Streptomyces ficellus: one gene and its partner. The main gene of each other region encodes a partner of the protein of the gene in region 2 in a complex. Links are inferred from orthologs where the notes say so. Each region holds a gene or a part of one and is shown on either strand. Other genes may lie near its edges.

What was found.
Region 1: the proteins of mfd (region 2) and uvrA are in contact, whole or in part, in a crystal structure (PDB 4DFC), measured with the Escherichia coli proteins. The link is inferred for Streptomyces ficellus from one-to-one orthologs.

Annotation. Positions count from the first base shown.
Region 1 is NZ_CP034279.1:5,636,066-5,640,084, reverse strand. What follows is about bases 477-4,019. They hold uvrA (excinuclease ABC subunit UvrA), read right to left. Parts: upstream 3,695-4,019; coding sequence 677-3,694; downstream 477-676. Other genes in these bases: EIZ62_RS25185 (maleylpyruvate isomerase family mycothiol-dependent enzyme), read left to right, coding at 3,886-4,019; EIZ62_RS25195 (PfkB family carbohydrate kinase), read left to right, coding at 477-616. Also shown: more of EIZ62_RS25195, read left to right, coding at 1-476. UniProt on the Escherichia coli protein: The UvrABC repair system catalyzes the recognition and processing of DNA lesions. UvrA is an ATPase and a DNA-binding protein. A damage recognition complex composed of 2 UvrA and 2 UvrB subunits scans DNA for abnormalities.
Region 2 is NZ_CP034279.1:4,367,518-4,372,594, reverse strand. The notes cover bases 563-4,687. They hold mfd (transcription-repair coupling factor), read right to left. Parts: upstream 4,294-4,687; coding sequence 763-4,293; downstream 563-762. Other genes in these bases: EIZ62_RS19595 (HNH endonuclease family protein), read right to left, coding at 563-697. Also shown: more of EIZ62_RS19595, read right to left, coding at 1-562; EIZ62_RS19580 (hypothetical protein), read left to right, coding at 5,052-5,077. UniProt on the Escherichia coli protein: Couples transcription and DNA repair by recognizing RNA polymerase (RNAP) stalled at DNA lesions. Mediates ATP-dependent release of RNAP and its truncated transcript from the DNA, and recruitment of nucleotide excision repair machinery to the damaged site.

The sequences.
Region 1 (4,019 bases), 1.3 Mb from region 2 along the record:
GGGCGGGCTGACGGTGTTCACCGGCGGGCTGACCGTGTCGGTGCCGGCGGTTCCGGTGGCGGTGGCCGACACCATCGGCGCGGGTGACACGGTGAACGCGGCGCTGCTGCACGGCCTGGGGTCGCGCCCGGTGGCCGCGCTGGACGCCGCCGCCTGGGCGGACCTGCTGTCCTTCGCGGCCCGCGCGTCGGCCGTCACCTGCTCCCGTCCGGGCGCGGAGCCGCCGTACGCGGCGGAGCTGGTGACGGCCGACGCGGTGCTGCCGCTGCACGGTGTGCCCGCGCTGGTCTGCGCGCCCGGCGGCCCGCCGCTGGCCGGCCGGCGGGGCGCCCTCGACCTCATCGGGCGCGCGATGGCCGGCGGCGCGGGGCTGGTCGTCGTGCCGGTGGACCGGCTCGGCGAGGACTTCTTCTCGCTCCGGACGGGCGTCGCCGCCGGGATCGCCGGCACGTTCGCCGATCAGGGCGTACGGCTGGCGATCGTCGGCGACGTCTCGCCGCGCCTGGCGGCGAGCACGTCCCTGCGGGACTTCGTCGAGGCGGCGGATCACGAGGGCCGGATCGTGTGCGCCGGCTCGTTCCCGACGCTGGCGGCCCGCCTCACCCCGCTGCCCTGACGGGGCGGCGACGGACGGGACGGCCCGCCGTGTGGGCGGCGGGCCGTCACCGTGGAGTGGTCAGACCTTGGCCGACCGGCTCGCCGTCTGCTTCTTCGGCTTGACCGCCTTGGTGGTCTTCGCCGTCTTCGCCGAGGCGGTCTTGCGGGTCGCGCCGTCCACCGCCGCGACCGTCTTCTTGGCCGTCGCCCGCTTCCGCGCCGCCGGTACCGCCGGGGCGGCGTCGCTGACCCGGTCGGCGCCCAGGATGTCCCGGAGGAACTTGCCGGTGTGGCTGGCCGGGACGGCCGCGACCTGCTCGGGGGTGCCCTCGGCGACGACCAGGCCGCCACCGCTGCCGCCCTCGGGACCCATGTCCACGACCCAGTCGGCCGTCTTGATGACGTCCAGGTTGTGCTCGATGACGATCACCGAGTTGCCCTTGTCGACCAGGTTGGACAGGACCGTGATCAGCTTCGAGATGTCCTCGAAGTGCAGACCGGTGGTCGGCTCGTCCAGGACGTACACCGTGCGGCCCGTCGACCGCTTCTGGAGCTCGGACGCCAGCTTCACGCGCTGCGCCTCACCGCCGGAGAGCGTCGGGGCGGGCTGGCCGAGGCGGACGTACCCGAGGCCGACCTCGGTGAGGGTGCGCAGGTGACGCGAGATGGTCGGGACCGCCTCGAAGAAGTCCAGGGCCTCCTCGATCGGCATGTCCAGCACCTCGGCGATGGACTTGCCTTTGTAGTGGACGTCCAGGGTTTCCCGGTTGTACCGCGCTCCGTGGCAGACCTCGCAGGGGACGTACACGTCCGGGAGGAAGTTCATCTCGATCTTGATGGTGCCGTCACCGGCGCAGTTCTCGCAGCGGCCGCCCTTGACGTTGAAGGAGAACCGGCCCGGCAGGTAGCCGCGGACCTTCGCCTCCATCGTCTCGGCGAACAGCTTGCGGACGTGGTCGAAGACTCCGGTGTACGTCGCCGGGTTGGACCGCGGCGTCCGCCCGATGGGCGACTGGTCGACGTGGACGACCTTGTCGACCAGCTCGTCGCCGTTCACGCGCGTGTGCCGGCCGGGCACCGACTTGGCGCCGTTGAGCTCGCGCGCCAGGTGGGTGTACAGGATGTCGTTGACCAGCGTCGACTTGCCGGAGCCCGAGACGCCCGTGACGGCCGTCAGCACGCCCAGCGGGAAGGAGACGTCGATGTCCCGCAGGTTGTTCTCGCGGGCGCCGTGCACGGTCAGGCGCCGCGCCGGGTCCACCGGGCGCCTGATGTCGGGGGTCGGGATGGACCGCTTCCCGGCGAGGTACTGGCCGGTCATGGAGTCCTTGTTGGCCAGCAGCTGCTTCAACGGGCCGGAGTGGACGACCTTGCCGCCGTGCTCGCCGGCGCCGGGGCCGATGTCGACGACCCAGTCGGCCACCTTGATGGTGTCCTCGTCGTGCTCGACGACGATGAGCGTGTTGCCCATGTCGCGCAGCCGGACCAGGGTCTCGATCAGCCGGTGGTTGTCGCGCTGGTGCAGGCCGATGGACGGCTCGTCGAGCACGTAGAGCACGCCGACCAGGCCGGAGCCGATCTGGGTGGCGAGCCGGATGCGCTGGGCCTCGCCGCCGGACAGGGTGCCGGCCGCGCGGTTCAGCGAGAGGTAGTCCAGGCCGACGTCGACCAGGAAGCGCAGCCGCTCGTTGACCTCCTTGAGCACCCGCTCGGCGATCTTCTTGTCGCGGGCGTTGAGCTTCAGCTCGCCGAGGAAGTCGGCGCACTCGCTGATGGACATCGCGGAGACCTCCGCGATGGACTTCTCCATCACCGTGACCGCGAGGACGATCGGCTTGAGGCGGGTGCCCTCGCAGGTGGGGCAGGGCACCTCGCGCATGTAGCCCTCGAAGCGCTCCCGGCTGGAGTCGCTCTCGGCCTCGCTGTGGCGGCGCTTCACGAAGGAGACGGCGCCTTCGAAGGCGGGCGTGGTGTACGCCCGCTCCCGGCCGTAGCGGTTGCGGTAGCGGACCTCGACCTGGGTCTTGTGGCCGTACAGCAGGGCCTTCCTGGCGCGGGCGGGCAGCCCGGCCCAGGGGATGTCCGTACGGAAGCCGAGGGCCTGGGAGAGACCGCCGATCAGCCGGCCGAAGTACTCCTTGGTGTGGCCGTGGGACCAGGGGTGGATCGCGCCCTCGTCCAGGGACCGGTCCTCGTCGGGGACGACCAGCTCGGGGTCGACCTCCATGCGCGTGCCGATGCCGGTGCAGTCGGGGCACGCGCCGAAGGGCGAGTTGAAGGAGAAGGAGCGGGGCTCCAGCTCCTCGAAGGACAGGTCGTCGTACGGGCAGTACAGGTGCTCGGAGTACATCCGCTCGCGCTCGGGGTCGTCCTCGGGGAGGTCGACGAAGTCGAGCACGACCATGCCGCCGGACAGGCCCAGCGCGGTCTCGACGGAGTCGGTCAGCCGGCGCTTGGCGCTGTCCTTGACCGTGAGGCGGTCGACGACCACCTCGATGGTGTGCTTCTCCTGCTTCTTCAGCGTGGGCGGCTCGGCGAGCTGGATGGTGGTGCCGTCCACCCGGGCCCGGCTGTAGCCCTTGGTCTGGAGGTCGGCGAAGAGGTCGACGAACTCGCCCTTGCGCTCGCGGACCAGCGGCGACAGCACCTGGAAGCGGCTGCCCTCCGGCAGCTCCAGCACCTTGTCGACGATGGCCTGCGGCGACTGCCGGGAGATCGGCCTGCCGCACTCCGGGCAGTGCGGCTTGCCGATGCGCGCGAAGAGCAGGCGCAGGTAGTCGTACACCTCGGTGATGGTGCCGACCGTGGAGCGCGGGTTGCGCGAGGTCGACTTCTGGTCGATCGAGACGGCCGGGGAGAGGCCCTCGATGAAGTCGACGTCCGGCTTGTCCATCTGGCCGAGGAACTGCCGGGCGTAGGAGGAGAGCGACTCGACGTACCGGCGCTGCCCCTCGGCGAAGATCGTGTCGAACGCGAGGGAGGACTTGCCCGACCCGGAGAGCCCGGTGAAGACGATGAGGGAGTCACGAGGGAGGTCGAGCGAGACGTTCTTCAGATTGTGCTCGCGCGCGCCACGGACGATGAGACGGTCGGCCACGCCGGTCCGCACCTTTCTTGAGAGAAGCGGGGGCACAGCCCCCGTCCCAGACTTTTCAAGCCTACGGGGGGCCGCCAAATGGATGCCTGACTTTCAAGGATGCCTCCACCGAGCGTATAGCACGTGCATTCGATTTCCGGCCTCGAGCTGCCACCTTCACCCGATCGTGTGGCGGCGCTAGGGTCGGCGGCATGATCGACCATGTGCGTGACCTGGCCTCTGTACGTGAGGCGACCGAACGGCTGCTCACCGCTGCCGCCAAGCTCGACGACGCCGCCATGGCCGCGCCGTCCCGTCTGCCGGGCTGGTCCCGGGGCCACGTGCT
Region 2 (5,077 bases):
CCAGCCGGTACTTCTTCGCCACCTGCGCGAACCGCACCGCGTACGCGCACCGGACGGCCTTGTGCGGCGGCAGCCAGGACGCCGGGCCCGAATCGCCCTTCCGGCCGTTCGTCGCGCCGTCGACCGGCAGCAGGTTCAGCGGATCGTTCGCCAGCTGTTCGCGGGTGCGCTCCGGCCAGCGCGAGGCGCCCATCTGCCAGCTGTACGACAGCGGTACGACGTGATCCACCTGCACGTCCGCCGCCTCCGCCTTCTTCCAGGCGATGTCCTTGCCGGTGTAAGGGTCGTGCAGCGTCATCGCCACCACCACGCAGTCGGAACCGGACCGGAAGCGCACGTCCTGCCCGTCGCGGCGCAGGAGGTCGTTGCGGGTGTCGCAGCCGTTGCGCGCCAGCGGCACGCCGTCGGCGGTGTCCATCCAGGCGTAACCGAACTCGTCCCGGTCGTAACCGGTCCTGGCCCCGCGGCCTTTGACGGGGAGCGCCTCGACGAGCCGCCGCGCCGCCGCCCGGTCGGCGTCGGTCGTGAGGGGCGCGAGTCCCGGCTTCGTACCGTCGGGGTTGTCGAGCGGCCCGGCCGCGCGCGTGCCGGACGACGGGCCGTGCGCCGGGGAGGCGTCGTCCAGCACGCCGCACCCGGCGGCCAGGGGCGCGGCGAGGGACAGGGCGAGGGCGGCGGCCCGGAGCGTACGGCGCATCCCCGCATCGTAGGCCCGCGCCCCGGGACCGTCGCAGGCCCTACGCCCCGGCGCCCGCCCCCGGTCTACGAACCCAGGATCGTCGTGAGGAACTCGCCCGTCCACGCCAGCAGTTCGCGGCCCACCACCGGCTTGCCGCCGATCTTGCCCGTGGTGGGGCGCGGCACCAGGATCTGGTGCGTGGGCGCCTTGATGACCGTGCGGGGGTAGAGGCGCTTGAGGCGCAGCTCCTGCGACTCGCGCAGGTCCACCGGGGCGAAGCGGACGTTCGGCCCCTGGAGGACGATCTCGCCGACGCCGCACGCGCGGGCCAGCATCCGCAGGCCGGCGACCAGCAGCAGGTTCTCCACCGGTTCGGGGAGCTTGCCGTAACGGTCGGTGAGCTCCTCGCGGACCGCCGCGATGTCCTCCTCCGTGTTCGCGGAGGCGATCGCCCGGTACGCCTGGAGCCGGAGCCGCTCGCCGGGCGCGTAGTCGTGCGGGACGTGCGCGTCGACCGGCAGCTCGATCTTGACCTCCAGCGGCGGCTCCTCCTCGACGCCGCCCTCCAGGGAGGCCCGGTAGTCCGCCACCGCCTCGCCCACCATGCGGACGTACAGGTCGAAACCGACGCCCGCGATGTGGCCGGACTGCTCGCCGCCGAGCAGGTTGCCCGCGCCGCGGATCTCCAGGTCCTTCATCGCCACGTACATGCCGGCGCCCATCTCGGTGTGCTGGGCGATCGTCGCGAGCCGCTCGTGCGCGGTCTCCGTCAGCGGCTTCTCCGGCGGGTAGAGGAAGTACGCGTAGCCCCGCTCGCGGCCGCGGCCCACCCGGCCGCGCAGCTGGTGCAGCTGCGAGAGGCCGAAGTTGTCGCCGCGCTCCACGATCAGGGTGTTGGCGTTGGAGATGTCGATGCCGGACTCGACGATCGTCGTGGAGACCAGCACGTCGAACTTCTTCTCCCAGAAGTCCACGACCACCTGTTCCAGGGCCGACTCCGACATCTGGCCGTGCGCGGTCGCGATGCGCGCCTCGGGCACGATCTCGCGGAGGCGGGCCGCCGCCCGGTCGATGGACTCGACCCGGTTGTGGATGTAGAAGACCTGGCCCTCGCGCAGCAGCTCGCGGCGGATCGCCGCGCCGATCTGCTTCTCCTCGTACGGGCCGACGAAGGTGAGGACCGGGTGCCGCTCCTCCGGCGGGGTGGTGATGGTCGACATCTCGCGGATGCCGGTCACCGCCATCTCCAGCGTCCGGGGGATGGGGGTGGCGGACATGGTGAGCACGTCGACGTTGGCGCGCAGCTTCTTCAGCTGCTCCTTGTGCTCGACGCCGAAGCGCTGCTCCTCGTCGACGATGACCAGGCCCAGGTCCTTGAACTTCGTCTCCGAGGAGAACAGCCGGTGCGTGCCGATGACGATGTCGACCGCGCCGTCCTTCAGCCCTTCCAGCGTGGCCTTGGCCTCCGCGTCGGTCTGGAACCGGGACAGGGCCCGCACGACGACCGGGAACTGGGAGTACCGCTCGGAGAACGTGCCGAAGTGCTGCTGCACGAGCAGCGTGGTGGGCACCAGGACCGCGACCTGCTTGCCGTCCTGCACCGCCTTGAACGCGGCCCGCACCGCGATCTCCGTCTTGCCGTAGCCGACGTCGCCGCAGATGAGGCGGTCCATGGGGACCGTCTTCTCCATGTCCTCCTTCACCTCGGCGATGGTGGACAGCTGGTCGGGCGTCTCCGCGTAAGGGAAGGCGTCCTCCAGCTCCCGCTGCCACGGGGTGTCCGCGCCGAAGGCGTGGCCGGGGGCGGCCATCCGGGCGCTGTACAGCTTGATCAGGTCGGCGGCGATCTCCTTGACCGCCTTCTTCGCCCGCGCCTTGGTCTTGGTCCAGTCGGCGCCGCCGAGCCGGTGGAGCGTCGGCGCCTCGCCACCGACGTACTTGGTGACCTGCTCCAGCTGGTCGGTCGGGATGTAGAGGCGGTCACCGGGCTGGCCGCGCTTGGCGGGCGCGTACTCGACGAGGAGGTACTCGCGGGTGGCGCCCTGGACGGTGCGCTGCACCATCTCGATGTAGCGGCCCACGCCGTGCTGCTCGTGGACGATGTAATCGCCGGTCTCCAGGGTCAGCGGGTCGATCGTCTTGCGGCGCCGCGTGGGCATCCGCTGGCCGTCCTTGCCGGCCGCCTTCTGGCCGGTCAGGTCGGTCTCGGTGAGGACCGCCAGCCGCAGCGCCGGGTCGACGAAGCCGTACTCGACCGCACCGCACGCCACGTGCACCAGGGACGGCTCGATGTCCTTCAGGTCCTTGTCGAGGCGGGCCGCGATGCCCTCGCCGCCCAGCACCTCGACCGTACGGGCCGCGGGGCCGTGCGCCTCGGTGACGAACACCGTGCGCCAGCCGTCCGCCAGCCAGCCCTTGGTGTCGGCGAGCGCCCGGGCGGTGTCGCCGCGGTACGACTCCGGGGCGTGCATGCCCAGCTTGAGCGTGTCATCGTCCAGCTCGTCGTCCGCCGCGAACGGCGACACCGACCACCACATCATGCCCAGCTCGCGCGCCCGGTCCCGGACGTCCGCGATGCCCCACAGCGACGCCGCGCCGACGTCGATCGGCGCCTGACCGCCGCCCGCGGTCGCCGCCCACGAGGCGTGCAGGAACTCCTGGGAGGTGGCCACCAGGTCGGCGGCCCTGGTCCGCACCCGCTCCGGGTCGCACACCACCGCCATGGCGCCCTTGGGCAGCACGTCGAGCAGCAGCTCCATCTCGTCCACCAGGACGGGCGCGAGGGACTCCATGCCCTCCACGGCGATCCCCTCGGCGATCTTGCCGAGCAGTTCCCCCAGCTCCGGGTGGGCCTCGGCCAGCGCCGCCGCCCGCTCCCGGACGGAGGCCGTCAGCAGCAGCTCGCGGCACGGCGGGGCCCACAGGCCGTGTTCGGCGATCTCCAGGGACCGCTGGTCGGCGACCTTGAAGTACCGGATCTCCTCGACGTCGTCGCCCCAGAACTCGACGCGCAGCGGGTGCTCCTCCGTCGGCGGGAACACGTCCAGGATGCCGCCGCGCACCGCGAACTCGCCGCGCTTCTCGACCAGCTCCACGCGCGCGTACGCCGCCGCCGCGAGGCCCTCCACCACCTCGTTCAGGTCGGCCTGCTGCCCGGTGCGCAGCGCCACGGACTCCAGCTCGCCCAGGCCCTTGACCTGCGGCTGGAGCACGGAGCGCACGGGTGCGACGACGACCGACACGGGGCCGGCCGCCGGGTCGTCCGGCGACGGGTGGACGAGCCGGCGCAGCACGGCCAGGCGGCGGCCCACGGTGTCCGAGCGGGGCGAGAGGCGCTCGTGCGGCAGCGTCTCCCACGACGGGTACTCCACCACGGTGTCCGGGTCCAGCAGGCTGCGCAGCGCGGCCGCCAGGTCCTCCGCCTCCCGGCCCGTCGCCGTCACCGCGAGCACCGGCCGGCCCGCGTCCCGGGCCAGCGCGGCGAGCGCGAAGGGACGCGCCGCGGGCGGGCCGACCAGGTCGACGTGGGCCCGGTGGCCGTCTGCGGCGGCGCCGACCGCTTCGGCGAGGGCGGGGTCCTTGACGACGGCGTCGAGCAGACCGTGCAAGCTCATGAAGGCTTCCATCCGGGGTGTGGGGCAACGCGAAGGGCCCGACACGTCTCACGGGCCGGGGGTTTCCCAGCGTACGACGTCGCTCCGACACCCGCCCCCGAAACCCTTCCCGGGCCCGGGGACGTCCGTACGGGGCGTGCGTCCGGAAATTCGTGCGGCCGCATGTCAACCGGGACCGTCCCCCCGGACGTATACGCCATGAGACATGTCCGACCCGTGCCGGGAGCCGCATTGACCGAAGAGGAGTTCCAGGAGCTGTACGCCCACTCCGCCACGCGGCTCGTCGGCCAGCTGTACCTGATGACGGGCGACCTCCACGAGGCCCAGGACGTGGTCCAGGAGGCGTTCGTACGGGCCTGGGGGCGCCGCTCGCGGCTGTCCCGGGACGCCGGGCCGGAGGCGTGGGTGCGTACCGTGGCTGGGGGTCCCCCCGGGCCGAAGGCCCAGGGGGAGGCTCGCCGTCAGCCGGTGGCGCCGCCGGAAGCGGTCCGCCGAGGCGTGGCGGCGGCACGGCGACGGCCTCGCCTCGGCGGTGCCCGCGCCAGGACCGGGCACGGTCGCCCTGGTCACGGCGCTGCGCCGGTTGCCCGACCGGCAGCGCCGGGTCGCCGTCCTGCACTACGTCTGCGACCTGAGCGTGCAGCAGGTCGCCGACGAGACCGGCATCTCGGCCGGCACCGTCAAGACCCACCTGTCGCGGGCCAGGCACGCCCTCGCACCCCACCTCTCCGCCACCGAGGAAGCCGAGGAGCAGCACGGTGACCGATCCGCGTGACGACAACGC